4 regions of the Streptomyces sp. NPDC101234 genome follow, and region 2 is predicted to be linked to each of the others. Evidence: riboswitches for the same ligand, from Rfam matches in the RefSeq annotation. Region 2 holds a riboswitch; each other region holds the start of a gene.
The links. Region 2 has a riboswitch for cobalamin ahead of ACIRR9_RS07165 (CbtB-domain containing protein). Riboswitches for the same ligand answer to the same signal wherever they lie in the genome.
Positions count from the first base shown of each region.

Region 1: linked by a shared signal. The riboswitch ahead of ACIRR9_RS39290 (cobalamin biosynthesis protein) and the one ahead of ACIRR9_RS07165 (CbtB-domain containing protein) in region 2 are both predicted to bind cobalamin.
Region 3: linked by a shared signal. The riboswitch ahead of ACIRR9_RS11665 (prenyltransferase/squalene oxidase repeat-containing protein) and the one ahead of ACIRR9_RS07165 (CbtB-domain containing protein) in region 2 are both predicted to bind cobalamin.
Region 4: linked by a shared signal. The riboswitch ahead of ACIRR9_RS03240 (ribonucleoside-diphosphate reductase subunit alpha) and the one ahead of ACIRR9_RS07165 (CbtB-domain containing protein) in region 2 are both predicted to bind cobalamin.

Region 1 is NZ_JBIWOA010000028.1:75,832-83,114, reverse strand. Features, by position in the region: gene ACIRR9_RS39310 (class II aldolase/adducin family protein) at 1-367, opposite strand, end outside; gene ACIRR9_RS39305 (lysozyme) at 564-1,388, shown strand; gene ACIRR9_RS39300 (anion permease) at 1,503-2,744, shown strand; gene ACIRR9_RS39295 (hypothetical protein) at 2,763-2,990, shown strand; cobalamin riboswitch at 3,144-3,286, shown strand; gene ACIRR9_RS39290 (cobalamin biosynthesis protein) at 3,386-4,336, shown strand; gene ACIRR9_RS39285 (cobyric acid synthase) at 4,333-5,841, shown strand; gene cobN (cobaltochelatase subunit CobN) at 5,838-7,283, shown strand, end outside.
Region 2 is NZ_JBIWOA010000003.1:145,860-153,142, reverse strand. Features, by position in the region: gene ACIRR9_RS07170 (enoyl-CoA hydratase/isomerase family protein) at 1-777, shown strand, start outside; cobalamin riboswitch at 845-985, shown strand; gene ACIRR9_RS07165 (CbtB-domain containing protein) at 1,022-1,243, shown strand; gene ACIRR9_RS07160 (CbtA family protein) at 1,266-2,021, shown strand; gene pgm (phosphoglucomutase (alpha-D-glucose-1,6-bisphosphate-dependent)) at 2,251-3,891, shown strand; gene ACIRR9_RS07150 (BTAD domain-containing putative transcriptional regulator) at 4,087-7,283, opposite strand, start outside.
Region 3 is NZ_JBIWOA010000005.1:215,869-223,151, reverse strand. Features, by position in the region: gene ACIRR9_RS11680 (ABC transporter ATP-binding protein) at 1-472, opposite strand, end outside; gene ACIRR9_RS11675 (energy-coupling factor transporter transmembrane component T) at 469-1,656, opposite strand; gene ACIRR9_RS11670 (SCO2322 family protein) at 1,649-2,266, opposite strand; gene ACIRR9_RS11665 (prenyltransferase/squalene oxidase repeat-containing protein) at 2,263-3,477, opposite strand; cobalamin riboswitch at 3,590-3,714, opposite strand; gene ACIRR9_RS11660 (hypothetical protein) at 3,885-4,049, shown strand; gene ACIRR9_RS11655 (hypothetical protein) at 4,102-4,233, shown strand; gene ACIRR9_RS11650 (NAD(P)/FAD-dependent oxidoreductase) at 4,320-5,738, shown strand; gene ACIRR9_RS11645 (nuclear transport factor 2 family protein) at 5,761-6,213, opposite strand; gene ACIRR9_RS11640 (MBL fold metallo-hydrolase) at 6,254-7,283, opposite strand, start outside.
Region 4 is NZ_JBIWOA010000001.1:693,393-700,675, reverse strand. Features, by position in the region: gene mctP (monocarboxylate uptake permease MctP) at 1-894, shown strand, start outside; gene ACIRR9_RS03250 (ATP-binding protein) at 929-4,555, opposite strand; gene ACIRR9_RS03245 (GNAT family N-acetyltransferase) at 4,713-5,219, shown strand; cobalamin riboswitch at 5,265-5,397, shown strand; gene ACIRR9_RS03240 (ribonucleoside-diphosphate reductase subunit alpha) at 5,522-7,283, shown strand, end outside.

The DNA.
Region 1 (7,283 bases), on a different contig from region 2:
TGTGGACGACGGCCTCGGCGTCGGTGCTGCCGTAGACGGCGAGATGCATGGGCAGTTCGCTGGTCGGGACCAGGGCGCCGAGCACCTGACGGCCGGTGAGGTCCACGCCCGTCACGTCGTCCGCGCCGAGCCGGTCGTACGGCACGCCCGACGGCGTGACCAGCACGGTGTCGCCGACGCGGACCGAGACATTGCCGGAGGTGCCGACGACGAGTCCGTCGGTCACCGTGCGGCGGGCCGTGGCGACGAGTTCCCGCCAGGCGTCGGCCTCCTCCGCACGCACATCCCGCCTTCGCGGCTCCGGCACACCCTGTTCGCCACCCCGGCCGGCCCGTCCGCCACGCTCGTCCCGCCACTGCTCACCCATGGCCCGATCCTGTCAGCCGACGCCCCAACCGGTCCGCACGGGAGGGCACTTTAGGCCGGACATCCCGAGATCAGTAGAGAGCAAATCGCCACAAACTGCTCTATCTCCACCCTTGGCTGAAGATCGCCGATCATACGCCGATCTTCCAATAATCTCTGGACGATTTTTCGCACACGCTGCCATTCCGGGGGGAAACATGGCCTGTGACCGCATTCCGTCCCGCCACCACCGTCGGCGCCATCGCCATCGCGTCCGCGTCCGCGTCCGCACCCTGGCGGCGTCCGTGGCGGCGCTCGCCCTCGCGTCCGCGGGGACCGCGATCGCGTTCGCCGGGACACCGGCGTCCGCCGGGAGCCTGCCGAGGGGGCATGACGTCTCCTCGCACCAGAAGGACATCGACTGGCCGAGCGTCAAGGCGAAGGGCGCCGAGTTCGTATACATCAAGGCGACCGAGTCCACCACCTACCAGAGCCCGTACTTCGACCAGCAGTACGCGGGCGCACGCGACGCCGGGATCATGCGGGGCGCGTACCACTTCGCCCTGCCGGACAAGTCGTCGGGCGCCGAGCAGGCCGCGTACTTCGTGAGCCACGGCGGCACCTGGACCGCGGACGGCTGGACGCTGCCGCCCGCGCTCGACGTCGAGTACGACCCGTACGACAAGAAGCACAAGTGCTACGGCATGAGCAGCGCCAGGATGGTCGACTGGATCAGGTCCTTCAGCGACGAACTGCACCGGGAGACCGGCCGGCGGCCGGTGATCTACACGACCACCCACTGGTGGAACCTGTGCACCGGCGGCAGCAGCGCCTTCGCCGCCGACCACGCGCTGTGGATCGCCCGGCACGGCTCGGCGGACGCCGGGGCGCTGCCGGCCGGATGGTCGTCCTGGACCTTCTGGCAGTACGACAACAGCGGCAGCCTGCCGGGTGACCAGAATCTCTTCAACGGGTCGGCGAGCCGGCTGAGGTCGTTCGCCAAGGGCCACCAGCCAAGCGGCGACCGGGCCGTCGGACCGTAAGCGGAATGACGGCCCTCCGTCATAGACACCCCCAAGTCCACCCCAGTTCACCTCCCGTTCACCCAGGTTGCCTACGGTCCAACAACCAATGACTTCGAACGATTGCCTGGGTAAATGGAAAACTTCTCGCTGATCCTCGCGATTGTGGTGGTAACCGCACTCGCGTTTGATTTCACGAACGGTTTCCACGACACCGCCAACGCGATGGCCACAACCATCTCGACCGGTGCGCTCAAGCCCAAGATCGCGGTGGCCATGTCCGCCGCGCTCAACCTGGTGGGCGCCTTCCTCTCCGTGGAGGTCGCCAACACGATCTCCAAGGGCCTCGTCGACGAGAACGGCATTCGTCCCGAGGTCATCTTCGCCGCCCTGGTCGGCGCCATCCTCTGGAACCTGGTGACCTGGCTGGTGGGTCTGCCCTCCAGCTCGTCGCACGCCCTGATGGGCGGTCTGGTGGGCGCCACCGTCGCCTCCGCCGGGTTCGGCGCCGTCCACGGCGACGTGCTCGTCGCCAAGGTCCTGCTCCCGGCGGTCGCCGCCCCCGTCGTCGCGGGTCTCGCGGCGATGTTCTCCACCCGCTTCTCCTACGCGCTCTCGAAGAACGCCGACGACGAGGCCACCCGCAAGGGCTACCGCGCCGGCCAGATCGCCTCCGCCGGCCTGGTCTCGCTCGCGCACGGCACCAACGACGCGCAGAAGACGATGGGCATCATCACCCTCGCGCTGATCGCGGGCGGTTCCATCGCCCCCGGCTCGAACCCTCCCACCTGGGTCATCCTCTCCGCCGGTCTGGCCATCGCGCTCGGCACCTACATCGGCGGCTGGCGCATCATCCGCACCATGGGCAAGGGCCTGACCGACCTTCAGCCGCAGCAGGGCTTCGCCGCCCAGACCAGCGCGGCCACCGCCATCCTGGCCTCCTCCCACCTCGGCTTCTCCCTCTCCACCACGCACGTCGTCTCCGGTTCGGTGATGGGCGCGGGCCTGGGCCGCAAGGGCGGCACCGTCCGCTGGTCCACCGCGACCCGCATGCTCGTCGCCTGGGTGCTCACCCTCCCGGCGGCCGCACTGGTCGGCGCGCTCGCCGAGTCCGTGACGGACCTCGGCGACTGGGGCACGGCGGCCGTCGGCGTCTTCCTGGTGGCCGCCGGCGCGGCGATCTGGAAGCTCTCCCGCCGCGAGGTCGTGGACAGCGCCAACGTCAACGACACCGCGGCCGAGGAACCGGCCGGCGTGGTCACCACGGCGATCGCCGCGGTCACTCCCCCGCCCGCGGGCCCGGTGACCGACGGCCTCACGGCCACCATCCCCTCCCCCGCCGCCGCTGCCGCGACCGACCCGGCCGCCACCGTCTGACCCCGAGGAAGAACCAACATGAGCATCGACTGGGCAGCCATCGGCTCCGTCTTCGGCGTCAGCCTCGTGGCCACCGTGGGCCTGGTGGCCCTCTTCACCCTCGGCATCAAGGGCCTCTCCGCCCGCGCCCGCGCCACGGCCCAGGGCAACTCCGCGGCCCTGGCCGTGACGGCCGCCTACGTCTGCTTCGCGGCCTGCGCGGCAGCTGTGGCGTACGGCATCCACCTGATCGTGGCGAAGGCCTGACCGGGACCGTCGCCGCCGAGACCCGGACACGACCGACAAGGCTCCTCCCCGACCCGCTCGGGAAGGAGCCTTCGGCATGTCCCAGGAGCCCCGCAGGGCACCCGATGTGGGCCTTCGCACACTCTCCCCTCGCAGGTCAACGGCAAGTTGACGGGTCTTCCGGGGGCATGGTGGACTGCCGGAGCCATGTACGGCGGCAAGAGAGGAAGCCGGTGTGAATCCGGCGCGGTCCCGCCACTGTCACCGGGGTAGGTAGCCCCGGGAGCCAGGAACTCTCACCGCCGGTCTCGTCGAACCAGGGCGCGGACACCCTGAGTGAGGACATAACGCCATGTGCGGCTGCCGATCGAGGTTCAGTACCCGGCTCGTCCCCGACCCCACGGCCGGCTGAGCCGATGGGTGCCGATCGCGTCTTCGCGTACGGCGCCGCCGCCGGCCTTCTCGGTGATCTGCTGCTCGGCGATCCGCGCCGGGGGCATCCGGTCGCCGTGTTCGGACGGGCGGCCGGGGCCGTGGAAAAGGTGCTGTGGCGGGACGATCGCGGGTGGGGCGCTCTGCACACCGCCGTGTGCGCCGGCGGCGCCGTGGCTCTGGGGGCCGTGGCCCAGCGGGTCGTACGACCGTCGACCACCGCTTCCGTCGCGCTGACCGCCGCTGCCACATGGGCGGTTGTCGGCGGGACGTCGCTCGCGCGCGAGGCGCGGACCATCGGGCGGGCCCTGGAGGCGGGGGACGTCGAGGCCGCCCGTGCCCGGCTGCCGCATCTGTGCGGACGGGATCCGCAGGCCCTGGACGCCGACGGGATCGCCCGTGCCGTCGTGGAGTCCGTCGCCGAGAACACCAGTGACGCGGTCGTGGGCGCGCTGGTGTGGGGAGCCCTGGCCGGTGTGCCGGGGCTGGTGGGGTTCCGCGCCGTCAACACCCTGGACGCCATGGTCGGGCACAGGTCGGCCCGGTACCGGCGGTTCGGGTGGGCTTCCGCACGGCTGGACGACGTCGCCGGGTGGCCGGGGGCGCGGCTGACGGCCGTGCTGGCGACGGCCGCCGGTGGGGATGCCCGTGGAGCCGTACGGGCCTGGCGGGCCGACGCGGCCAGGCATCCGAGTCCCAACGCGGGGCCCGTGGAGGCTTCGTTCGCGGGGGCGTTGGGGGTGCGGCTCGGGGGGACGTTGTCGTATGCGGGACGGGTCGAGCACCGGCCCGTGCTGAACACGCAGGGGCGGGCCGTGGAGGTCGCGGACATCCGGCGGGCGGTACGGCTCTCCCGTCGTGTCGGTCTGCTCGCGCTCGGCGTGACCGTCGCCGCGCGCCTCGCCGCGAAGGGACGGAAGGGACGTACGTCATGAACGGTGGTCTTCTCGTCGCCGGCACCACCTCGGACGCCGGCAAGAGTGTCGTCACCGCGGGTATCTGCCGGTGGCTGGTGCGACAGGGCGTCAAGGTCGCGCCCTTCAAGGCGCAGAACATGTCCCTCAACTCCTTCGTGACGCGCGAGGGGGCCGAGATCGGGCGGGCGCAGGCCATGCAGGCGCAGGCCTGCCGGGTCGAGCCGACCGCGCTGATGAACCCCGTGCTGCTCAAGCCCGGTGGCGAGCAGAGCAGTCAGGTCGTGCTGCTGGGCAAGCCGGTCGGTGAGCTGAGCGCGCGCGGATACCACGGCGGGCGGCAGCAGAAGCTGCTCGGGACCGTGCTCGACTGTCTCGCCGAGTTGCGGGGCACGTATGACGCGGTGATCTGTGAGGGGGCGGGCAGTCCGGCCGAGATCAATCTGCGCCGGACCGACATCGTGAACATGGGGATCGCGCGCAACGCGCGGCTCCCCGTGCTGGTGGTGGGCGACATCGACCGCGGGGGCGTGTTCGCGTCGTTCTTCGGCACCGTCGCCCTGCTCTCGCCGGAGGACCAGGCCCTCGTCGCCGGGTTCCTCGTCAACAAGTTCCGCGGCGACGTCTCCCTGCTGGAGCCCGGCCTCGACATGCTGCACGGGCTGACAGGACGACAGACGTACGGCGTCCTCCCCTTCCGGCACGGCCTCGGCATCGACGAGGAGGACGGGCTCCGGGTCTCCCTGCGCGGGACCGTCCGTGAGTCGAACACCGCCCCGCCCGTCGGCGAGGACGTGCTGCGGGTCGCCGTGTGCGCCATCCCGCTGATGTCCAACTTCACGGACGTGGACGCGCTGGCCGCCGAACCCGGTGTCGTGGTGCGGTTCGTGGACCGGCCGGAGGAGCTGGCCGACGCCGATCTCGTGGTGGTCCCGGGGACCCGGGGGACGGTCCGGGCCCTGGAGTGGCTGCGGGAGCGCGGCCTCGCGGACGCGCTGCGGCGCAGGGCCGCCGAGCAGCGGCCGGTCCTCGGCATCTGCGGTGGCTTCCAGATCCTCGGCGAGCACATCGAGGACGACGTCGAGAGCCGGCGGGGGCAGGTGGACGGGCTGGGGATCCTGCCCGTACGCGTCCGGTTCGCCCGCGAGAAGACACTCACCCGGCCCGTCGGGGAGGCCCTCGGCGAGCGGGTCGAGGGGTACGAGATCCACCACGGGGTCGCCGAAGTCACCGGCGGGGAGCCCTTCTTGGACGGCTGCCGGGTCGGGCAGACCTGGGGCACCCACTGGCACGGCTCCCTGGAGTCGGACGGTTTCCGGCGGGCCTTTCTGCGCGAGGTGGCGGCCGCCGCGGGCCGCCGGTTCGTGCCGGCCCCCGACACCTCGTTCGCCGCGCTGCGCGAGGAGCAGCTCGACCGGCTCGGCGACCTGATCGAACAGCACGCGGACACGGACGCGCTCTGGCGGCTCATCGAGTCGGGCGCGCCGCAAGGACTGCCTTTCATTCCACCGGGAGCGCCCGCATGAGCACAGTGTTGTTGTTGTCGACCGCCGACACCGATCTGCTGGCGGCCCGGGCCGCCTCCGGTGCCGACTACCGGATCGGCAATCCGACGCGCGTCGACGTCACGGAGGAGCTGCCCGCGCTCGTCGAGGGCGCGGACATCGCCGTCGTACGGCTGCTCGGCGGCAAGCGCGCCTGGGAGGACGGGCTCGCCGTGCTGAAGGCCGCCGGGATCCCGACCGTGCTGCTCGGCGGCGAGGCGGTGCCGGACGCCGAGTTGATGGCGGAGTCGTCGGTGCCGGCCGGTGTGGTGGCCGAGGCCCTCAGGTACCTCGTCGAGGGCGGGCCCGCGAACCTGCTGGAGCTGTCCCGGTTCCTGTCCGACACCGTGCTGCTGACCGGTGAGGGGTTCGACGAGCCGCAGAAGATGCCGGAGTACGGCGTCCACGGCGAGCGTCCCCTGGCCGAAGGCCGCCCGACCGTCGGCGTGCTCTTCTACCGGGCCCATGAACTCAGCGGCAACACCGCCTTCGTGGACACCCTGTGCGACGCGATCGAGGCGCACGGCGCCAACGCCCTCCCGGTGTACTGCGGTTCACTGCGCGGGGCGGACGCCGGGCTGTACGAGATCCTCGCGGGCGCCGACGCGCTGGTGGCCACCGTCCTGGCCGCGGGCGGCACCCACGCCTCCCAGGCCTCGGCGGGCGGTGACGAGGAGGCCTGGGACATCGGCGCCCTCGCCGACCTCGACATTCCCGTCCTGCAAGGACTCTGCCTCACCTCCTCGCACAGCACCTGGGCCGAGTCGGACGCCGCCCTCTCCCCCATGGACGCGGCGATGCAGGTCGCGATCCCGGAGTTCGACGGACGGCTGATCACGGTCCCCTTCTCCTTCAAGGAGCAGGGCCCGGACGACGTCCCGGTGTACGTCGCCGACCCGGAGCGGGCCGGACGCGTCGCCGGAATCGCCGTACGGCACGCCCGGCTCAGGCACAAGCCGAACGCCGAGAAGAAGGTCGCGCTGGTCTTCACCGCGTACCCGACCAAGCACTCCCGGGTCGGCAACGCGGTCGGCCTCGATACCCCTGCTTCTGCGGTGCGCGTCCTTGACGCCCTCAAGGCGGCCGGTTACGGAGTCTCCGAATACCCCTCCGGCGGCGACGAGTTGATCCACCGTCTCATCGAGGCCGGCGGACACGACGTCGAGTGGCTGACCGAGGAGCAGCTGGCCTCCGCGCCCGCCCGGGTGCCGCTCGCGGACTACCGGGCGTGGTTCGAGAAGCTCGATCCGGAGCTGCGGGACGCGATGACGGAGGCGTGGGGCGAACCGCCGGGCAACCTGTACGTGGACGGCGACGACATCGTGCTCGCCTCCCTCCAGTTCGGGAACGTCGTCGTCATGATCCAGCCGCCGCGCGGCTTCGGCGAGAACCCGATCGCGATCTACCACGACCCCGACATGCCG
Region 2 (7,283 bases):
CACCTCAACGCCCGGATCGCCCGCTACCCCAAGCCGTATGTCGCGATCATGGACGGCATCGTCATGGGCGGCGGTGTCGGCGTCTCCGCGCACGGCAGCGTCCGGATCGCCACCGAACGCTCGCGGATCGCCATGCCGGAGACCGGGATCGGCTTCGTCCCCGACGTCGGCGGCACCCGCCTGCTCGCCCTCGCCCCCGGCGAACTGGGCACCCATCTCGCCCTGACCGGCGCACAGATCGGCGCCGCCGACGCCCTGCTGTGCGGACTCGCCGACCACTTCATGCCGTCCGGCTCGATCCGGCCCTTCGTCGACGACCTCGCCGAACGGCCCGTACCGGAAGCGCTTGCTCGGCATGTGCGGTCGGCGCCCGAAGGGGAGTTGGCCGGCCACCGTGCGTGGATCGACGCCTGCTACCGGGCCGACACCGTCGAGGAGATCGTCCAGCGGCTGTCGGCGCACGGCGACCCGGCCGCCAAGCAGGCGGCGGAGACCCTGCTCACCAGGTCGCCGACCTCTCTCAAGGTGACCCTGAAGTCCCTGCGCCGGGCTCGGCGACTCGGCTCGCTGGAGCAGGTGTTGGACCAGGAGTACCGGGTCTCCTGCGCAACTCTCGCCACCCATGACCTGGTCGAGGGCATCCGTGCCCAGGTCGTCGACAAGGACCGCCACCCGCACTGGTCCCCGGCCACCCTCGCCGAGGTCACCGACGCCGACGTCGACCGCTTCTTCGCGCCGCTCGGCGAGCGCGAACTGGGCCTCGCCCCGCCCGGATGAGCCGGGCCGCCGACCGCCCACCAGGCGCGAGACGAAGATCACGACCGGTGACGCGGTCTTGGCCGTACCTTCCACACGCGGTACGGTCTGTCCGATATCGACGACGGCGAGACGGAAGCCGGTGGGAATCCGGCACGGTCGCGCCACTGTATGCAAGAGCCCCCGGGCGCTTGCCAGTCAGACCCGTGGCCGTCGTCATGTGCACCACCGAGTTGGGACGCGAACTCCCAGAGGAGGTCCTGCCATGGCGCAGACCGTCGCTCCGCCGACAGCCAACACCCCCGCCGTTCCCGCCAAGCTGCCGCTGTCCGCGATAGCTCCCTGGGCGGTCTTCTTCGGCATCCTGATGCTCGTCCTGCTCTACTTCGTCGGCGCCGAGCAGGGCGCCACCTCCGTGTTCAACGGCACGGACGTCCACGAGTGGGTGCACGACGCCCGCCATCTGCTCGGTTTCCCCTGCCACTGACGCGAGGGACGCCGTACATCACATGAACTCCGCAACGGTACGGAACCTCCTGGTGCGGGGCATGCTCGCCGGCCTTGCCGCCGGCGTGCTCGCCCTGGTCGCCGCCTACCTGCTGGGTGAGCCGAACGTCGACAAGGCGATCAGCTTCGAGGACGCCCACTCGCACGAGCACGAGATGGAGGTCGTCTCCCGCTCCCTGCAGTCCACCGCGGGCCTGGCCACCGGTGTGCTGGTGTACGGGGTCGCCTTCGGCGGTATCGCCGCACTCGCCTTCTGCTTCGCCCTGGGCCGCGTCGGGCGTTTCTCGCCGCGGGCGACGGCGCTGCTGCTGTCGGGCTGCGCGCTGCTCGCCGTGTACGTGGTGCCGTTCCTGAAGTACCCGGCCAACCCGCCGTCGGTGGGCGACCCGGACACCATCGGGAAACGCACCACCCTCTACTTCCTGATGATGCTGCTCAGCGTGCTGCTGGCGGTCGCCGCGACCATCCTGGGAAAGCGGCTCCAGCCACGGCTGGGCACCTGGTGGGCGACGGTGCTCGCGGTGGTCGCGTTCGCCGTCGTCATCGGGCTGGCCTACCAGTTCCTGCCGGTCGTCAACGAGGTGCCGAAGGACTTCCCGGCCACCCTGCTGTGGCGGTTCCGGCTCTCGGCACTGGCCATCCAGCTGACCCTGTGGGGCGGATTCGGGCTGCTGTTCGGCGAGTTGGCCGAGCGCGTGCTCAACCCGAAGCCGGCGAGGGCTCCGGCCGCCGCACGGAAGATGTCCGCAGCACACTGACGGCGGATGTCCGCAGCTCACCGAACGACACGCGAGGGCCCTCCGGAACCGTCCGGGGGCCCTTTCGTGTGCGCCCGCCGGGCCCGCAGGGGCCCTGCGGCTGCTGTGAACCCGCCGTGAACCCGCCGTGTCTTCGGCGTACGGACGGTGCCGCACTCGCGTCCACCGCCGCTGACAAGGAAAGATGGGCGCCGAGCGATCGATCAACGACTGCGGAGGAAGTGGACTCATGCCGCATGAGCGAGCGGGCCGGCCGGCGGCTCCGGAGGACCTCGTCGACGTGGCCCGGCTGGTCACGGCCTACTACGCGCTGCACCCCGACCCGGCCGACCCTGCCCAGCGGGTCGCGTTCGGCACCTCGGGACACCGCGGATCGTCCCTGACGACCGCGTTCAACGAGGACCACATCGCGGCCACCAGCCAGGCCATCTGCGAGTACCGGAGCGGCCAGGGCACCGACGGCCCCCTGTTCCTGGGCGCCGACACCCATGCCCTGTCCGAGCCCGCCAAGGTCACCGCGCTTGAGGTCTTCGCCGCCAACGGCGTCACCGTCCTCGTCGACAGCGCCGACGGCTACACCCCCACCCCGGCCGTCTCGCACGCCGTCCTCACCCACAACCGGGGTCGTACGGCCGGCCTCGCGGACGGGGTGGTCGTCACCCCCTCGCACAACCCGCCCGCCGACGGCGGTTTCAAGTACAACCCGCCGAGCGGCGGCCCCGCCGCCTCCGACGCCACCTCCTGGATCCAGGACCGCGCCAACCAGATCATCGCGGGCGGGATGAAGGACGTACAGCGCATCCCGTACGAGCGTGCGCTCGCCGCGCCCACCACCGGCCGGTACGACTTCATGGGCGTCTACGTCGACGACCTGCCCAGCGTCCTCGACCTCGACGCGGTCCGGGCCTCCGGGCTGCGCATCGGCGCCGACCCGCTCGGCGGTGCCTCGGTCGCCTACTGGGGGCGGATCGCCGAACGGCACTCGCTCGACCTCACAGTGGTCAACCCCTACACCGACCCCACCTGGCGCTTCATGACGCTGGACTGGGACGGCAAGATCCGCATGGACTGCTCCTCGCCGTACGCCATGGCCTCGCTGATCGAGAAGCGCGACGAGTTCCGGGTCGCCACCGGCAACGACGCCGACGCCGACCGGCACGGCATCGTCACCCGCGACGCCGGCCTGATGAACCCCAACCACTACCTCGCCGTCGCCATCTCCTACCTCTACCGCCACCGCGAGCAGTGGGCGGCGGACGCCGGCATCGGCAAGACCCTGGTCTCCTCCTCGATGATCGACCGGGTCGCCGCCGACCTCGGCCGTCAACTCGTCGAGGTTCCCGTCGGGTTCAAGTGGTTCGTCGACGGACTGGTCAGCGGCGCGATCGGGTTCGGCGGCGAGGAGTCGGCCGGCGCCTCCTTCCTGCGCCGGGACGGCTCGGTCTGGACGACCGACAAGGACGGCATCCTGCTCGCCCTGCTCGCCTCCGAGATCACGGCCGTGACGGACAAGACCCCGTCCGAGCACTACGCCGACCTGACCGCCCGCTTCGGCGAACCCGCCTACGCCCGTATCGACGCCCCGGCCACCCGCGAGGAGAAGGCCCTCCTGGCCAAGCTCTCCCCGGCCCAGGTCACCGCCGAGACCCTGGCGGGCGAGCCGGTCACCGCCGTGCTCACCGAAGCGCCGGGCAACGGCGCGGCGATCGGCGGCATCAAGGTGACCACGGAGAACGCCTGGTTCGCGGCCCGCCCGTCCGGCACCGAGGACGTGTACAAGATCTACGCCGAGTCCTTCCAGGGCCCCGACCACCTGGCCCGGGTGCAGGAGGAGGCGAAGGCCGTGGTCGACGCGGCCCTCGGCGGCTGACACCGCCCGCGTCGCGCCCGCCCGCGCCACCGGGCGCGACGCGCCGCCTCGGACCTGCCGGACCGCCTCGGACCTGCCGGACCGCCTCGTCCGGCATCCGCCTGATGGGGCCGGCGCATTCGCCGGGCCGGGCTCGCGTATCCGCCGGATCGTTACCTCCGGCATCCGCCGGGTCGGGTCCGCGCGTCCGCCCGGTCAGGTCGCGAAGGTGCGCCTGCGCGCCCGGCTCTCGGCCAGCTCCGCGGCGGCCCGGTGGGCGCTCGCGGCGAGATGGGCCGAACCCCAGGCGTGTGCCGTGCGTTCGGCCAGTGCGTAGCCCTCGGCGGCCTCCCGGTCCTCGCCGAGCAGCCGGTGCAGATCGGCGAGGGCGTGCGCGAGCGGTCGGCTCGCATAGGCCGCGCCCGCCGCGCCGGCGAGCTGGTCCCGCACCGGCAGCAGGTGTCCGAGGAGGACGGCCGCGGCCTCGTGATCCCGGTGGAGTACGGCGAGCTGGGCGCGGAAGTCGAGTTCCAGGCCGTACAGATGGTCCCGGAGCGGATCCGGCGAGACGGGCACGGCCCGGGCCTCGTCGAGTCTGCCGAGACGGGCCAGCACCAGCGCATGGGCCACCGCGACCGAGCCGCCCGCCGACTCGTACACGGCACGGACCATTGGCTCGATCTCGGCCGCCCGGTCCTGGGCGAGCCGCATGCTGATCAGCCCGAGCGTGCGCAGCCCGGTGGCGTGGTGGGCGCCCACCCGCTGCAGCAGGGTGTCGGCCTCGGCATAACCGGCCTCCGCCGCCTCGAAACGGCCGGTCACGACGGCCAGCATCGCGGAGGTCGCGGCGCTGAGTCCCTGCGCCCACACCATGCGGTAGCGGCGCGCGAGGACCAGGCCCTGCGCGGTGTGCCGGTGCACCGCGGCGGGGTCGTTGCGGGCGGCGGCGGTCATCGCGTCGAGGTGCTCGCAGACCCAGCGGTAGGCGGGCAGGTCGTGGGTGCGGGCGAGCTCGCGCAACTCGGCGGTCAGGGGCGGTCGCACGGCGGCCCGGGTCTCGTGCGGCAGCAGCCGCGCCGAGGTCATCAACCCGGCGGCCATCAGCCGTGGTTCGCCGTCGGCACGGGCGAGCGCGAGCTGGGCGTCGGCCGCTTCCAGAGCCCGGGGCGCGTCCTCCGCGGCGACCGCGTCGACGAGGACCTGGAGGACGCGGGAGCGGGTCGGGCCGTCCAGCCCGGTATCGGAGGCGAGCCGTTCGAGGCGGGACAGCGCGGTCCGGTCGTACGGTCCTTCGAGCCGGCTGCGCCAGGGCGCGGGCTCGGTCCACGCCCCGTAGACGGCCGCGACCAGGTCGCCGCGGTCGGCCTGTTCGGCGAGTTCCACCGCCCGCTGCCGGGTGCGCCGGGCCGCGTCCGTCGCACCGGTGCGCACCTGCGCGCCCAGCAGCGGCACCAACAGCTCGATCAGCCCGTCGGGTTGGGCATCCTCGCCCATGGCCGCGGTGTGGGTGTCGATCGCCTGCCGGATGAGCGCGACGGCGACGTCATGGGCGTACCGCCGTTCGGCGGCCTCGGCGGCCCGCAGCGCGTAGTCGACGGCGAGCGGGGCGTCGGCGGCGCTGCCTGAGCGGGCGAAGTGGTGGGCCAGGGCCGCGAGTTCGCCCGGTCGGTGGTGGCGCAGCAGCCGGGCGACCCGGGCGTGCAGCCGGGAGCGCCGTACGCCGGACAGGCCGGCGTAGACGGTGTCACGGACCAGGGCGTGCACGAACCGGACGCGGCCGGGCCCGGGTTCGGCGAGCAGGTCGGCGGCCAGCGCCGCGTCCAGGCCCTCCAGCACCTGTTCCTCGTCCAGTTCGGCGGCGTCGACGAGGAGGGACACCTCGGCCTCCAGGCCCAGCACCGCGGTGAGCTGGACGACCCACCGCGCGGCGGCGGGCAGCAGCGCGAGGCGTCGGCGCAGCACGTCACGCACCCCCTGGGGGACCTCGGAGATCGCGACCAGGGCGCCCTCGTCGGCGAGGAGACGGGCGCTCTCCAGGACGTAGAACGGGTTGCCGCCGGTGCGCTCGGCCAGTGCGGTCACGGTCGCCGGATCCACGGGCGCCCCGCAGACGGCGTCGACCAGGGTGGCGGTGTCGTGCGGGGGCAGGCCGCCGAGCGCGATCCGGTGCGGGGCGGCCGGGGCGAGGTGGGCGAGGGTCTTGAGAAGGTGGTCGCCGACCTCGGCGGGGCGGTAACCGGCGACGGTGAGCAGGGGGACCCCGGTGACGGCAGCCGCCGCCTCGACCAGGGCGAGCGTCTCGGCGTCGGCGCGGTGCAGGTCGTCGAGGAGGACGGCGAGGGGCGCCCCGGACGCCGCGGTGCGCAGCCAGGCGGCGAAGGCGCGGTGCATACGGAAGCGGCCCGCGGTGGCCTCGTCGCGGGTCGGGGCGGCCGCGCTCTCCGGCTCCCGCAGCAGCACGGCCAGTTCGTCGGGCCTGTCCGGCGGGACCTCGCGGGCGAGTGAGCCGAGCGCCTCCACCCAGGCCCAGGCGGGCGGTGCGCCCTCGTACTCGGGGCAGCGGCCGATCACCACCCGCCAGCCGGCCTCCCGGAGCCGGACGGCGGCCCGGTCGAGAAACGCGGACTTGCCCGCGCCGGCCTCGCCCGTGACCAGGACGACACCGCCCGCCTGCCGTGCGTCCCGGGCGGCCGCGTCCACGGCACGCAGTTCGGCGTCCCTGCCCACGAACAGACCGCGCCCGGTGCGCGGGGGCAGGACGACGGCGGCGGGCTCGGGAACGGCCGCGCGCAGCACGTCGAGCCGCCCGTCGAGTACGGCGCGCTCCAGGTCCCGCAGCGCGGGCCCGGGATCACAGCCCAGCTCGTCGCGCAGCACGGCGGCGGCGCGGCGCAGCGAGGAGAGGGCGTCGGCCTGCCGGTCGCAGGCCCACTGGGCGAGCGCGAGCAGCCGCCAGCCCTCCTCGCGCAGGGGACCCTCCCGGACCAGCGACTCGGCGTCGGCCGCGGCCTGCGCCGCCCGGCCGGTGCGCAGCTCGGCGGCGACGGCGAGTTCGCGGGCCTCGGCGCGCAGCCCGGTCAGCCGGGCCACCTCGGCGGCGGCCCAGTCCTCGTCCGCGTGCTCGGCGAAGGCCTGCCCCCGCCACCAGCCGAGCGCCTCGGCGAGCAGCCGCCGCGCCTCCTCGGCCGGGGCGTCACGGGCGCGCCCGACCCAGGTCTCGAACCGCCAGGCGTCCACCGCGTCCTGGGCCGGCCTCAGGGCGTATCCCGGTGGCGCGGTGACCAGAACGGTGGCCGGCGCACGCGGCGGCCGCCCTGGTTCGAGCGACCGGCGCAGGTTGGACAGATAGGCGTGCAGCGACACGGTCGCCTTCGCCGGCGGCTCACCCCGCCAGAGCGCGTCCGCCATCCGGT
Region 3 (7,283 bases), on a different contig from region 2:
GGGTGAGCACCGACCCGATCGCGACCCGCTGCCGCTGCCCGCCGGAGAGGGTGGCGATGGCCCGGTCCCGCAGCTCGGCGAGCCCGAGCAGATCGAGGACCTCCTCCACCCGCCGCCGCATCACGGCCGGGGCGATCCCCAACGACTCCATGCCGTAGGCCAGTTCGTCCTCCACCGTGTCGGTCACGAAGTGCGCGAGCGGATCCTGCCCCACCGTGCCGACGACATCGGCGAGTTCGCGCGGCTTGTGGGTCCGGGTCTCCCGCCCCGCGACCGTCACCCGGCCGCGCAGGGTGCCCCCGGTGAAGTGCGGCACCAGCCCGCTCACGGAGTTGAGGATCGTCGACTTGCCGGTGCCGGACGGGCCGACGAGCAGGACGAGTTCACCTTCCGGCACCTCGAAGTCGACGCCCTGGACGGCGGGTCGGGCCGCGCCCTCGTACGTCACGGAGACATCCTCGAAGCGGATCACGGCGACTCCTTCGGCACGATGAAGGCGGGCAGCAGACCGAGCAGCACGGCGGCCGCCGGCCACAGCGGAAGCGTGGGGGCGACCAGCGGTACGACCCCGGGATGCAGGGCGTCCGGATCGCGCACCGATGCCAGGGTGAGCAGGGCGGCGACGGCGGCGCCCGACCCGGACACCAGCCAGGCACGCGCGTCCCACGGATCCGGCCGGTAGCGGGTCCGCAGCGAACGCCGGCCCCCGAGCCGCAGCCCCGCCAGCGCGGCACCGACCCCGGCCAGCAGCACGGGCAGCCCGTAGCCGCCGCCCTCCGCGGTGAGCAGGCCGTACGTTCCCGCACAGACGCCGAGCAGACCGCCGAGGGTGAGCGCGGCCGTCGTACGGCGGACCCGGGCCGAGACGTCGGCACTGCGGCCGTAACCGCGCGCGTCCATCGCGGCGGCGAGGGCGACCGAGCGCTCCAACGCGCCCTCCAGTACGGGGAGTCCGACCTGCAGCAGACCGCGGACACCGGAGTCGGGACGGCCGCGCAGCCGGCGGGCGGCACGCAGCCGCTGGACGTCGGCGATCAGATTCGGCGCGAAGGTGAGGGCGACGACCACGGCCACGCCCAGCTCGTACAGCGCGCCCGGGAGGGACTTGAGGAGCCTGGCCGGGTTGGCGAGCGCGTTCGCGGCGCCGACGCAGATCAGCAGGGTGGCGATCCGGAGACCGTCGTAGAGGGAGAAGACGAGCGCCTCGGCGGTGACCCTGCCACCGAGCCGGATGCCCTGCGCCCAGTGGGGGAGGGGGACTTCGGGGAGGGTGAGAAGGGTGTGCGAGCCGGGGATCGGGGAGCCGAGGACCACGGTGAAGGCGAGACGGACGAGGAGCACGGCGAGGCCGAGCCTGGCGAAGGCGGAGTAGGACCGCGCCCAGGGCGCCCGGCTCCGGCAGACGGCGACGACGTAGCCGGTCACCGCGATGAGGAGGGCGAGGAGCAGAGGGTTGCCGGTACGGGACGCGGCAACCCCGAGGAAGAGCGACCAGAGCCACCAGGCGCCGGGGTGAAGGGTCCGCGTGCGGCGGGGCGGCGCGTTGTGGCCGACGTGACTGCGGCGCCCCTTCAGGGGCGCGGGGCTGAGACATATGCGGCTCCGCCGCGTGGGCGCGACCAGCCCCCACGCACCCGCACTGTGACGATCACGCATCCTTCCGCCGCCGCGCCTGCCAGACCGCCCCCGCGGCCAACACCACGACCACTCCCACCCCGGCCAGCAGCCCAACAGACGGCCCGCTGCCCGACGTACCACTCGCCGCCACTTTCTCTCCGCACCCCTTCTCGGGATACCCGGCGATCGCACACAACAACGCGTTCGTGTCGTACCGCAACGGCTTCGCCACAGCGGCCAGCGCCTCCGCCGTCGTCGCGTCCCCGGACACCACCGCGCACACCGTCCGCCCCGCCGGCGGCCGCTCGCCGGACGGCGCGTCCGCCGTCGTACCGAAGTCGATGACCAGCGCGACCCGTTTCTTGCCCCGCACTGCCGGCGTGTCCGCGCAGATCGTCCCGAAGTCCGCCGCCCCGCGCGGCCGCGACGCGTCCGCCGAGTCCTCGCTCACCGCGAAGCGGAAACCCTCCACCGCACCGTCGGCGGGCTGCGCGGTCGAGGGGCCCTGCGTGGCGTACGTCCAGCGCGAACCGTCCCGCTCCCAGAAGGACCAGTAGCGGTAACCGGCGGCCTGGGCCGGCCCCGCCGCGGTCCCCCAGACCAGGAGCGCGGTCATGAGCAGCAGCGCGGCCCGGCGGACGGCGGTCACAGCTGCCGCTGCTTCCGGCGGCCGCTGAACAGGAAGCCGATGCCGATACCCGCGACGAGACCCGTGCCGACGATCCACCACACACCGGTGCCCGACGACTTCTTCGCCCCGGTGTGCTCGGCGGCAGCCGCCCGCGGGGCCGGTCCCGTCGCGTTCAGCGCCGTCACCAGGTCCGTACCGCCGAAGTCGCGCGGATCCGCGCCCATCGCATGCGCCGCGAAGATCAGCTCGGCGTAGGCCGCGGGCCCGCTCTGCTTCGCCCACTGCGCGGAGTTCGCCGTCAGCCAGGCGTACGGCTTCTTCGCCGGCTTCGTCCAGCCCTGCGCGGCCATGGCGACGACCGCGTCGGCGGTGTTGCCGTAGTCCGGCTGGGGCTTGGCACCGGGGAGCGCGGAGACCAGGTAGCCCTTCTCGTGCACGGCGTCCGCGAGGTACTCGGCGCCGTTGCGGGCCACCTCCTCCCGGGTGAGGGCCTTGTCGGAGTTGGCGCAGATGTATCCCTCCGCCGGGGCCTTGCCGGCCGTCGCCGCGAACCCCTTGCCGAGGGCGCCGAGCACCCCGGCGGCCGTGGCGTCCGCGTTGGCGGACAGCTTCCCCGTCTTGTCCGGCTGGTAGGCGAGGCCACCGCCACCGCCACCGTCCTGGTCGCAGGGGATGGACCACTTGGCCAGCAGGTCGTACGGCGTCCGGTCCGCGCTCGCGCCGGCCGCCGCGAGGGCGCCGATGACCACACCGGTGGAGTTGGTGTCGCTGGGCGAGCCAGGGGCGTAGCCCCAGCCGCCGTCCTTGTTCTGCTGCGACTTCAGCCAGGTCACGGCCTTGCCCACGGCGGAGTCGTGGCCGCCGACCGCCTTCAGTGCCTGTACGGCGGCCGCCGTGCTGTTCGTGTCGACCGTCACCTTGGCGTCGCAGGCCGCCGTCGGCTCGGCGCGGAACGCGGCGAACGCGCCGTTCGCGCACTGCTGCCCGGCCAGCCAGTCCACCGCCTTCGCGGCCGGGGTCACCCCGACCGTGTGCTGGGCGAGCAGGGCGAGCGACTGGCGCCAGACGCCGTCGTACTTGGGGTCCGTGCTGCCGTACAGCCCCGACGGGAGCACCGCGGAGGCGGACGGGGACGGATCGTCGGCGGCCAGTGCGGTCATCGTGGGCATGGCGGCGCCGATGACGGCGGTGGCGGCCAGCACCGCGGCGCTGCGGCGGAGGACGTTCATGGTCGGCGGGTGCCTCTCCCTGTGGGGGAGCCGGGCAGCACGGGACACCCCGGCGGCTCGGCTCCGTAACCTCGACGGTGCCGTGCGCCGACGGACACCGGCGCACCTGAGCCGATCAACGTCCGCGCGGGGCAGTCCGGCTCGCCGCACGGAACGGCTCACGGTTGCGGGTCAGCGCCGGAATTACACCGGCTTCCCCCCGTACGGGTGATGACGACCCCGCTACTTTACCGGGCGTCAACAAGAAGCTGAGGGGCGGCTGTGCGGAGACCGTTTCGTCATGGTCGCGCCATGACGGGGAGACTGCTCGGCTCGGGGCGTTCGGCCGATGTGTACGAGATCGACGAGGCGTGGGTGCTGCGCCGTGAGCGGGGCGACCGGGGGACTCGGCGGCCAAGGGCGCGCTGATGACGTACGCATGGGAGCACGGATACCCGGTGCCCCGGGTGCGGCCCTCCGGCTCCCGGACCGACCTGGTGATGGAGCGGCTGTCGGGGCCGACCACGCCGGCGGTACTGCCGGCGGGCGGGATGGGTTGTCGCGTCTGGTGGGCGGCACGGGTGATTCGATAGCCTCGCGACTGCTCGGCCGACCGACCGACGACGCACGTCCAGGGGGACCTTGGTGAGCGACGCCCATGCCCCGCTGACCGGCGTACCGGAACGGCTGGGGGAGCTGTCCTGCCGCACCGGAATCCCCGTCGGGGTCGTCGCCGAACTGCTCGGCGCCGCCTTCGAGGGTGCCGCCGCCAACTGAGCCGAGCGCCCGTGCATTTCAGTCCACCCGGGTCGGAACCGCCCTCCTCGAACAGGGGGCGGATGTCGCAGAAAGCCTCAGCACTCATGTCTGACAGAGCCACCGCAGCGGTCCGTCGTACCGCGATCGTCATCGGCGGCAGCACCGCCGGACTGCTCGCCGCCTCGGTCCTCGCCACCCGCTTCGACGAGGTCACCGTCGTCGAGGCCGACCGGCTGCCCGCGGGCCCCGCACACCGCAAGGGGCTGCCGCAGGCCAGACACGCCCATCTCCTGTGGTCGGGCGGCGTGGCCGCCCTCGAAGACCTGCTCCCCGGCATCACCGGCGAACTCGTCGGCAAGGGCGCCGGACTCATCGACGTGATGAAGGACCTGGTCAGCAAGGCGCCTTCGGGACACTGGTTCCGGCGGTTCACCGACTCCCGGCACAACATGATCGTGTGCAGCCGTGACCTGCTGGACGCGGTGATCCGCGCGGACGTGCTCGGCAGGCCCCGGGTGACGCTGCGGGACGGCACCCGGGTGGCGGGGCTGGTCGGAGACCGCGACCGGGTGACCGGCATCCGCATCTCGGACGACGACGAACTCGGCGTCCTGCACGCAGACTTGGTGATCGACGCGAGCGGCCGGGGCTCCCGGACGCCGGACTGGCTGACGGAGCTGGGCCTGCCGCCGGTCGTGGAGCGCGTCGTGGACGCCGGGGTGGCCTACGCCAGCCGCGTCTACGAGGCCCCGCCCGCGACCACCGCCGTGCCCCGCTACCCGGTCGTCAACGTCCAGGCCGACCCGCGCAACGCCCCCGGCCGCGGCGGGGTCCTCGTCCCCATCGAGGGCGGCCGCTGGCTGGTCACCGTCTCCGGTACGCGGGGCGGACAACCGACCGCCGATCCGGCCGAGTTCGGGCCCTTCGCCCTGACCGGCCTCAAGGACCCGATCATCGGCCGGCTGATCGCCAACGCCAAGCCGCTGACCGACCCGGTGACCACCCGCAGCACGGCCAACCGCCGCCGCTACTACGAGAACGCCCCCGCCTGGCCGGAGGGCTTCGCGGTGATCGGCGACGCGGTCGCCGGCTACAACCCCGTCTACGGCCACGGCCTCTCGGTCGCCGCCCAGAGCGCGATCGCGGTCCGCGAGGTGCTCGACCGGCACGGTGCGGGCGCTCCGGGCACCGCCCGCCGTATCCAGCGCGCGGTGGCCCGCCCGGTGGGCAACGCGTGGAACCTGGCCGTGGGACAGGACGCGTACTACCCCGGAGCGGCACCGGAGCCGCCGACGGCGGTGGAACGCCTGCTCACGGCGTACGTCGACAAGGCGGTGGCGGCGGGCTCGGAGAACCCGCGCGCACTGCACGGACTGCTGGACGTGATGAGCCTGAAGACGGCCCCGACGCGGCTCTTCGCCCCCGACATGCTGTGGAACATCTTCTTCGGGGGCCGGAAGGGGCCGTTGGGAGAGGTGCCGTTGTCGACGGCGGAGCGGGCGGCGGCGGGGCTGGAGGGGTAACTCACGGGGACAAAGGGGCACTTCACCCGCTCGCCTGCGGAGTCGGCCCGCCGAAGGGGAGGACCAGGGAGCGGGAGGACAGCAGCCATCGGCCGCCGAGGCGCCGGAACGTGTCCTCGTACTGGCCGATCTGGACGGGCGGCCCGGCCGGCACCGTGCCCCCCTCGTAGCCGTCGACGCGGTACGTCTGGAAGTACGACGTGGCCGTCGCCGTGTCCGGTCCGGTGACCGTGACCAGGATGTTGGACATGATGCGTCGGGACAGCCGGCCCGCCGGCCGGGAGCCGAAGTACGCGGCCAGCGCCTCCCGTCCTGCGGCCCGCCGCCCGTCCCCGGGCGGCGGCCACTCCCACCAGCCGTCCGCCGTGAACAACTCGGCGACGGAGGACGGCCGGCCGAGATCGAGCCGGTGGACGAAGTCGATGACGAGGCGCTCGCAGGCGCGTTCGGCGAGGAGTTGCTCCAAGGGATCCATGCGACTGTCTAACAGCGGGGGACCGCGTCCGGCGACCGGATTACACCGCCACGTACGTGGCCGGCTCGCTCCCCGCCACCTGCTCCGCGCGCCCCAGCTTCACCAGGCGCCGTAGATGGGCCTCGGCCTCCGACACCGCGATGTTCCTCGATCCGTAGGGGATCTGCTCCCAGGGCCGGTTCCACTCCATCCGTACCGCCAACTGCCAGGCGGTGAGCGGATGCTGGAGGAGGGTGAGGAGGCCGGCGAGGCGTTCCTCGTGGTGGGTGAGGAGTTCCCGTACCCGCCCCGGTGCGTCGGTGAAGGTGTGCTGGTGGGCCGGGAGGACCTCGGCGGGGGCGAGGCGGCCGATGCGTTCCAGCGAGTCGAGGTAGTCGCCGAGCGGGTCGGTGACCTCCCCCACGCTCGGCTGCGCTCGCGCGGGGGGACCCCCACCGTCCTCGGGGTCCTCGTACAGCCCGATGTGCGGGGTGATCTCGGGGAGGAGGTGGTCACCGGAGAACAGACGGCCGTGGCCGGGGAGTCGGCTCGGGTGTTCCTCCTCCAGGTGCAGGCAGACATGACCGGGCGTGTGCCCGGGTGTCCAGACGGCGCGCAGCCGGCGGCCCGGCAGGTCGAGGAGTTCGCCGGGCACGATCTCCCGGTCGGGTAGGGCGGGGGACAGGCCGGGCAGGGAGCGGCCACGACGGCCTCCGCGCAGCGGCGCCACATGCTCCTCGGGCGCACCGGCGGCGGTCAGCTTCGCCTCCATGTAGCTGAACCACCGCTCGGACCTGGTCTCCCGCGTCCGCCGTACGATCGCCGCGTCGGCCGCGTGCATCGCCACCCACGCCCCGGACGCCTCCCGCACCTGCCCCGACAGCCCGTGATGGTCGGGATGGTGATGCGTGATGACGACGCCGTACACCTCCCCGACCGCCGTACCGCACCCGCCCAGCCCCGCCACCAGCACATCCCACGACCCGGGATCGTCCCACCCGGTGTCGACCAGCACCGGCCCGCGGTCGGTGTCGACGACGTACACCAGGGTGTGGCCGAGCGGGTTGTCCGGGATGGGCACCTCGACGGAG
Region 4 (7,283 bases), on a different contig from region 2:
GGCACGCTGGCCCCGGCGGAGCCCGCCCAGTGGACGTACGCCACGCTGGCGTTGGGCTCGGCGCTCGCCCTGTTCATGTACCCGCACTCGATCACCGCGACGCTCTCCTCCAAGAGCCGTGACGTGATCCGCCGCAACACCACGATCCTGCCGCTGTACTCGCTGATGCTGGGCCTGCTGGCCCTGCTCGGCTTCATGGCGATCGCGGCCGGGGTCAAGGTCACCAACGGCCAGCTGGCGATCCCGCAGTTGTTCGAGAACATGTTCCCGGACTGGTTCGCGGGCGTGGCCTTCGCGGCGATCGGCATCGGTGCCCTGGTGCCCGCGGCCATCATGTCCATCGCGGCCGCGAACCTCTTCACCCGCAACATCTACCGGGACTTCATCAAGCCCGACGCCACGCCGAAGCAGGAGGCCCAGGTCTCCAAGCTCGTGTCCCTGCTGGTGAAGGTGGGCGCGCTGGTCTTCGTCCTCACCATGGACAAGACGGTCGCCATCAACTTCCAGCTCCTGGGCGGCATCTGGATCCTGCAGACCTTCCCGTCGCTGGTGGGCGGCCTGTTCACCCGCTGGTTCCACCGCTGGGCCCTGCTGGCCGGCTGGGCGGTCGGCATGGTCTACGGCACGGTCGCGGCGTACGGTGTCGCCTCGCCCACCCAGAAACACTTCGGCGGCAGCGCCAAGGAGATCCCGGGCATCGGCGAGATCGGCTACATCGGCCTGACGGCGTTCGTGATGAACGTGGTGGTGACGGTGGTCCTGACCTTCGTCCTGAAGGCGCTGAAGGCCCCTGAGGGCGTGGACGAGACCAGCCCGGCGGACTACACGGCGGACGCGGGCGACCCCGGGGTCCAGGTGGAACTCCCGCCGGCCACCGCGGACTCGGTGCACTGACCGAGCAGGCCCGGCCGGGTGCACACGTGACGTTCTAGTCGCGCGTACGCCCGGCCATCGCGTCCCAGAAACGGTCCAGTTCGCGGACGCGCATGCGTACCCAGGGCGGTGTCCTGCGGCGCAGGAGCCGGGGGAACCAGCGGCGTACCCGGCCCGGCAGCAGGGCCTGCTGCTGGCGGCAGAACGGCTCGCGGATCTCTCCCCGGGGCAACCAGCCCCGGGGAGGGTACGGGCAGAGCCGGAACCTGCAGTCGGGCGGACAGGCGGATCCGGGTGCGGGCGGGGTGGCTGTGCCGATCCGCAGTCCGGGACGCAGGGGCTCCCGGTTCGTGCGGATGCACGGCGGCAGCGGCGTACCGAGCTGCTCCGCGCGGGCCATCCGTTCCTCGACCTCGTCCGGATGCCCGTCGCGTTCGATGAGGTTGAGCATGACCAGTACGTCGGCGACGAGGTGTTGGGCCCGCGGGTCGAGGGTGCTCCAGCCGACCGACGGCGGGATCCACAGGTTGTCCTTGCGGTAACCCCCGGAGTGCTCGGCGCGGGCACCGATGTTGTCGGCGACACCCTTCTCGTCGATCCACAGGAACCGCTCGGGCTGTCCTGTCTCCAGCGCGAGGGCCACCAGATCACCCGTCTCGGCCACGAACGGATGCAGGCGGCGCCGGACCTGATCGCCGTTCTCCCCGGGCTGTCCCGGCGCCGCGCTCTCCGTGCCCGCCATGGACAGCCAGCGCTCCACCGTCTGTACGGCGGTGGCCCCACCGCGCTGCTGCACCGGCCGGGACCCGCCGGCAGGGCCGCCGTTCCGCCCCGGCGTGGCGTACCCCTGGCGGTCGCAGCCGGCGGCCATGTCCGCGAGCTCCCACAGGCACAGTGCCTGGAGCAGGCTGAGTTGCGCGTACCAGCACCGGGACTGCTGCAGCACGGTCTCCGCCTGGCGGATCAGGTCGATGCGACCGCCCGGGTAGGTGTGGGGGTGCCGTTGGCGTCGGTTGGCCGCGTACTTGAAGCCCTGGGCCAGCGCCGCCTCCAGGGGCAGCGGCAGGTCGGGGGTACCGCCGGTGTACTTCGGGTCCAGGTGGCGCAACCACTTGGCGAGCCGTTCCCGGGCCTCGTCGCGGTGGACCTCGTCGACCGAGCCCAGGAGCATCGGGAGCGTCCAGGCCCGCATCACGAACTCCCTGAAGAGAGCCACCCGCCGCTGACGGTAACGCCGGTTGAGCTCCAGCCGGTCGTGCTGCAGCCGCCGGATGTGCTCGGACGACGCGGCCCGCCCGGACGCTCCGGCCGATCTCGCCCGCCCCATACGCTCGGCCCACGTCTCGTACTCCCGCCTCTTCCAGGCCCTCAGGCTCTCGAGACGGTTGTTGTACTCCTCCACGGGATCGCTGTTCAGGCCCACCCGCTCGCGGATCACGGCGAACGCCGCGTTGCCGCCGGCTCCGATCTCCTGGGCGACGGCCAACCGGATGGAGTAGGAGGGTTCTTCGATGCCCAGCAGGACGAGCTCCCAGTACAGCGGGGTGGTGTCGATCCGGTCGCCGACCTTCCGCAGCGCGGCTCCGAGCTGCTTGATCAACCTCCGCTTCGCGTCCCTCAGGGTGCGCCGGTCGCCCTTGACGCCGGGCCAGCTCTCGCGCACCGCGGCGACGATGTCACCCAGCCGTCTCGGATCCTCCTCCCCGCTCTCGATCTCCAGAGCCGCCGCGTAGAGGTCGAGGGCCTTCGGGTCGTCCGTACGACGGCTCGCGGCCGCGCTCAGGCGGTGGGCCGGAGTGCGGCCCCGCACGGGTGCCTGCCGGACCAGTTCGGCGATCTCCCTGCGTATGTCGGCCCGGATCCCGCCCTCCTCCTTCCCCGCGAGGCCCGCCGATCGCGCACGGGACAGCAGCACCAGGGCGATGAGCAGCTCCCGGCTGGGACCGGGCGGCTGCAGTGCCTGCTCGACCAGTTCGCCGGCACCCCGCTCCCCCAGCCGGCTCAGCACACGACAGCCGAAGTACGCCTGGATGATGCTGTGCGGGAAGCGGACCCGGTGCCCGAAGCCCTCCACCAGCTTGAGCTTGCTCGCATGGGCCGTGAGGCGGGCGAGGCCGGCCTGGCACTGGTCCATGTTCCCCTCGCTCAGCCGTCTGCGTTCCTCGTCGCTGAGCCGCTGGCACAGCACGCCCCAGATGTGTTGCCGGTCCCACTGGGAGAGGACGTTCCCGCGCTTCCCGTACCGGTCGAAGGCATGGCCGGTCCACATGTGCTCCGCCCGCGCCCGGGCACGCCGCGCCGGTCCGGGGTGGAGGACCTCCGGGTCGAGCAGTTCGGCGAAGTCCACCTCCAGCTTGTCCTGGAGCAGTCCGGCGCAGGCCAGCGCCGAGACCGCTTCGAGGGCGTCGCGGCGCTCCTGCGGGGTCAGCGCGACGTCCTCGCGCAGTTTCCCCTCGCACAGCGCCTCGGCCCAGGTGTCCAGCAGCCACAGCCGCAGGGCGGCGCGATCACGGCCACGGCCGTTCAGGTGCCGCGGATCGTCGCCCGGGCGATCCTGCTCCAGGGCTCCGCGCCGGTGGAGTTCACGGGCGATGTGGAGGTAGATGGGTGAATCGGTCACCTCCGCCGTCTCCACGATCCAGCCGAGCCGACGCTCGTCGGAGTCCGGTACGCCCGCTTCGACGAAGCGCAGCGCCGCCGCCTCGCCGAGCGGCTCCAGCTCGACGATCGCGGCGGAGGTGCTCTCCAGCGGACTGTGCGGACGGGATGCGATGACCAGCGGAAGCTTCTCCTCGTGGGCACGTTCGATGGCCCGGCGGATGACGTTGTCCCGGTTCTGCTGCTGACCGTCGTCCAGAAGGGCCTCTTCCAGCCCGTCGGCGAGGACGACCGGCTTGTCGTCGGCGAGGAGTTGTTGCCAGACCCGGTCGGTCTTGCTGCGCGCCAGGATGCCCTTGGGCGCCTCGTCGGTGAAGCGCCGCTTGGCCAGGTGTTCGAAGTTCAGGTCGGCTCCGTCGCCCGCGTCCCGCAGCCGGATCGGGACCGGTACGGCGTGCTGGCAGGCCAGGAGTTCGGTGAGCCGTACGAGGACGGCGGTCTTCCCCGCGCCGACCCCGCCGACGAGCAGATACGGCCGACGGGTGTCGCGCTCCCGCAGCCGCTCGGCGATGACCTGGGCGATCTCCTCCCGGCCCACGATCTCGGCGGTGTCGGGCCCGGCGGTGGGCACCAGTCCGCCGGGGTCCCGCAGTGCCTTGGTGAGGTAACGCCGTTTGGTCCAGCGGTACCACCAGAACAGGAAGAGCGCGGCGGCGATCGAAGCGGCGAGTATCGGACCGACGAACTTGAAGACGATGTCGAACGCCTTGCTCTTCTCCCGCCAGTGCTCGAACTCGGTGGTGTGGTGCACGCCCACGATGTACAGGCCCTCGATGATCCACGCGAGCAGCGTGAGCACGGCGACCAGCCAGATCAGCCTGGTGACATTGGCGTAGGAGGCCCATCTGCGCCACTTCTTGGGGCGGGCGGTCCCCCGGCGGGCCTCCAGACGGATCATCAGGGAGTGCCAGTGGCGGGCGAGTCGGCATCCGGCCCGGCTGCCCGCGCGTCTCGGACCAAGTGTCGCCATCTGCGCGGAGCGCGGCCGCTCCTTGCCGGGCGGGTGACGGACGACCCTCGTCATGGCGAATTCCTTCCGAGATCTGTGCTCGGGGCCAAGGAACCGAGGGGGCGACCACACCTAGTTCCATGGAATCACTCCCACCGCTGCCCGCAACCCGGCCGCACCACGGCGGAAACACCGTGGCTGGGCAGTGGGGGCCTCCGGCAGACTCGGCGGCATGGACATCAGGATCCGGCCGGCCGACCCCGCCGAGTACGAAGCCCTCGGCGAGATCACCGCTCAGGCCTACCTCCGGGACGGCCTTCTCGACTTCGGGGAGAGCGACAGCTACCTGGGCGAGCTGAGAGACGTGGCCGGGCGGGCGGCCGCGGCCGACATACTCGTGGCCGTACGGAACGGCAGTCTCCTCGGCGGAGTCACCTTCGTCCCCGCCGGTGGTCCCATGGCCGACATCGCGCGCCCCGGGGAGGCCGAGATCCGGATGCTCGCGGTCGACCGCGCGGCCCGGGGCCAGGGCGCCGGCGAGGCACTCGTACGTGCCTGTGTCGAGCGGGCCCGTGCCACCACGGGTTGCTTCCGCGTCGTGCTCTCCACACAGCGCACCATGCTCGCCGCCCACCGGATCTACGAACGGCTGGGCTTCGTCCGCACACCCGAGCGGGACTGGAATCCGCTGCCGGAGCTGGACGACATCACTCTCCTCACCTACGAGCTGACGCTCTGACACCACCGCGACACAACATCTGGGGGTGACACGACAGCCCGGCACTAGATGTATGCTCATGCTCGCTGTCACCACAGGGGAATCCGGTGCGAATCCGGAACTGTCCCGCAACGGTGTACTTGCGCACATCTGTGCGCAGGAGTCAGTCCGAGGACCTGCCGACAGCACATCCGGCCATCCGGCCCGGGTGTTCTGACGTCCGGGCCTCGTGGAGTGGGCCGGGGACGCGACACGCGTGCGCTCGCCCGTGTGCTGCCTCCTGCCCTCCGCCAGGCCCTGTGCCGAGCGAGGGAGAGCCCCACGTGACCATCGCGCCAGCCGACCCGGTTTCAGCGACCATCTCCGTGGAAGAGGACGGTCCCGGAACCGCGCTGCTGCGGACCCTGACCGAGCTGACCGCCGACCTCCCCGACGCCGACCCCGGCCGGGTCGCCGCCGCCGCGCTGCGCGGCCGGTCCGCGCGGGCCGACGAAGCGGAGTTGCGCGAGCTGGCCACGGAGGCGGCCGCCGGCCTGATCTCGGAGGACCCCGCCTACTCGCGGCTGGCCGCCCGTCTGCTCACGGTCTCCGTCCGCGCCGAGGCCACCTCGCAGGGCGTGACGTCCTTCACCGAGTCCGTGGCGGTGGGGCACCGGGAGGGGCTCATCGCCGACCGGACCGCCGAGTTCGTACGGCTGCACGCGGCCCGCCTGGACGCCCTCGTCGACCCGGACGCCGACGACCGCTTCGGCTACTTCGGGCTCCGCACGCTCCACAGCCGCTACCTGCTCCGGCATCCGATCACCCGGCGCGTGATCGAGACGCCCCAGCACTTCATGCTCCGGGTGGCCGCCGGTCTCGCCGAGGACGACACCGCGCGCGCACTGGACGAAGTCACCGCGCTCTACCGCCTGATGAGCCGCCTCGACTACCTCCCCTCCTCCCCCACCCTCTTCAACTCCGGCACCCGGCACCCCCAGATGTCGTCCTGCTACCTCCTCGACTCCCCGAAGGACGAGCTGGACTCCATCTACGACCGCTACCACCAGGTCGCCCGCCTCTCCAAGCACGCCGGCGGCATCGGTCTGTCGTACTCCCGGATCCGCAGCCGGGGTTCGCTGATCCGCGGCACCAACGGACACTCCAACGGCATCGTGCCGTTCCTGAAGACCCTGGACGCCTCGGTCGCCGCGGTGAACCAGGGCGGTCGGCGCAAGGGCGCGGCCGCGGTCTACCTGGAGACCTGGCACTCCGACCTCGAGGAGTTCCTGGAGCTGCGCGACAACACGGGTGAGGACGCCCGCCGTACGCACAACCTGAACCTCGCGCACTGGATCCCGGACGAGTTCATGCGCCGGGTGAACGCCGACGGGCAGTGGTCCCTCTTCTCCCCCGCCGATGTCCCGGAGCTGGTGGACCTGTGGGGCGAGGAGTTCGACGCGGCCTACCGCAAGGCCGAGGCCGACGGACTCGCGCGCAAGACGGTCCCGGCCCGTGACCTGTACGGCCGGATGATGCGCACCCTCGCGCAGACCGGCAACGGCTGGATGACCTTCAAGGACGCGGCCAACCGCACCGCGAACCAGACGGCCGTCCCCGGCCATGTCGTCCACTCCTCCAACCTCTGCACGGAGATCCTGGAGGTCACGGACGACGGCGAGACGGCGGTCTGCAACCTGGGGTCGGTGAACCTGGGAGCCTTCGTGACCGGCGGGGACATCGACTGGGAGCGGCTGGACGAGACCGTCCGCACCGCCGTCACCTTCCTCGACCGGGTCGTCGACATCAACTTCTACCCGACCGAGCAGGCCGGCCGTTCCAACGCCAAGTGGCGTCCCGTCGGCCTCGGCGCGATGGGCCTCCAGGACGTCTTCTTCAAGCTGCGGCTGCCCTTCGACTCGGCGGAGGCGAAGGCGCTCTCCACCCGGATCGCCGAGCGGATCATGCTCGTCGCGTACGAGGCCTCCGCCGACCTCGCCGAGCGCAACGGCCCGCTGCCGGCCTGGGAGAAGACCCGTACCGCGCAGGGTGTGCTGCACCCCGACCACTACGGCGTCGAGTTCACCTGGCCCGAGCGGTGGGCGG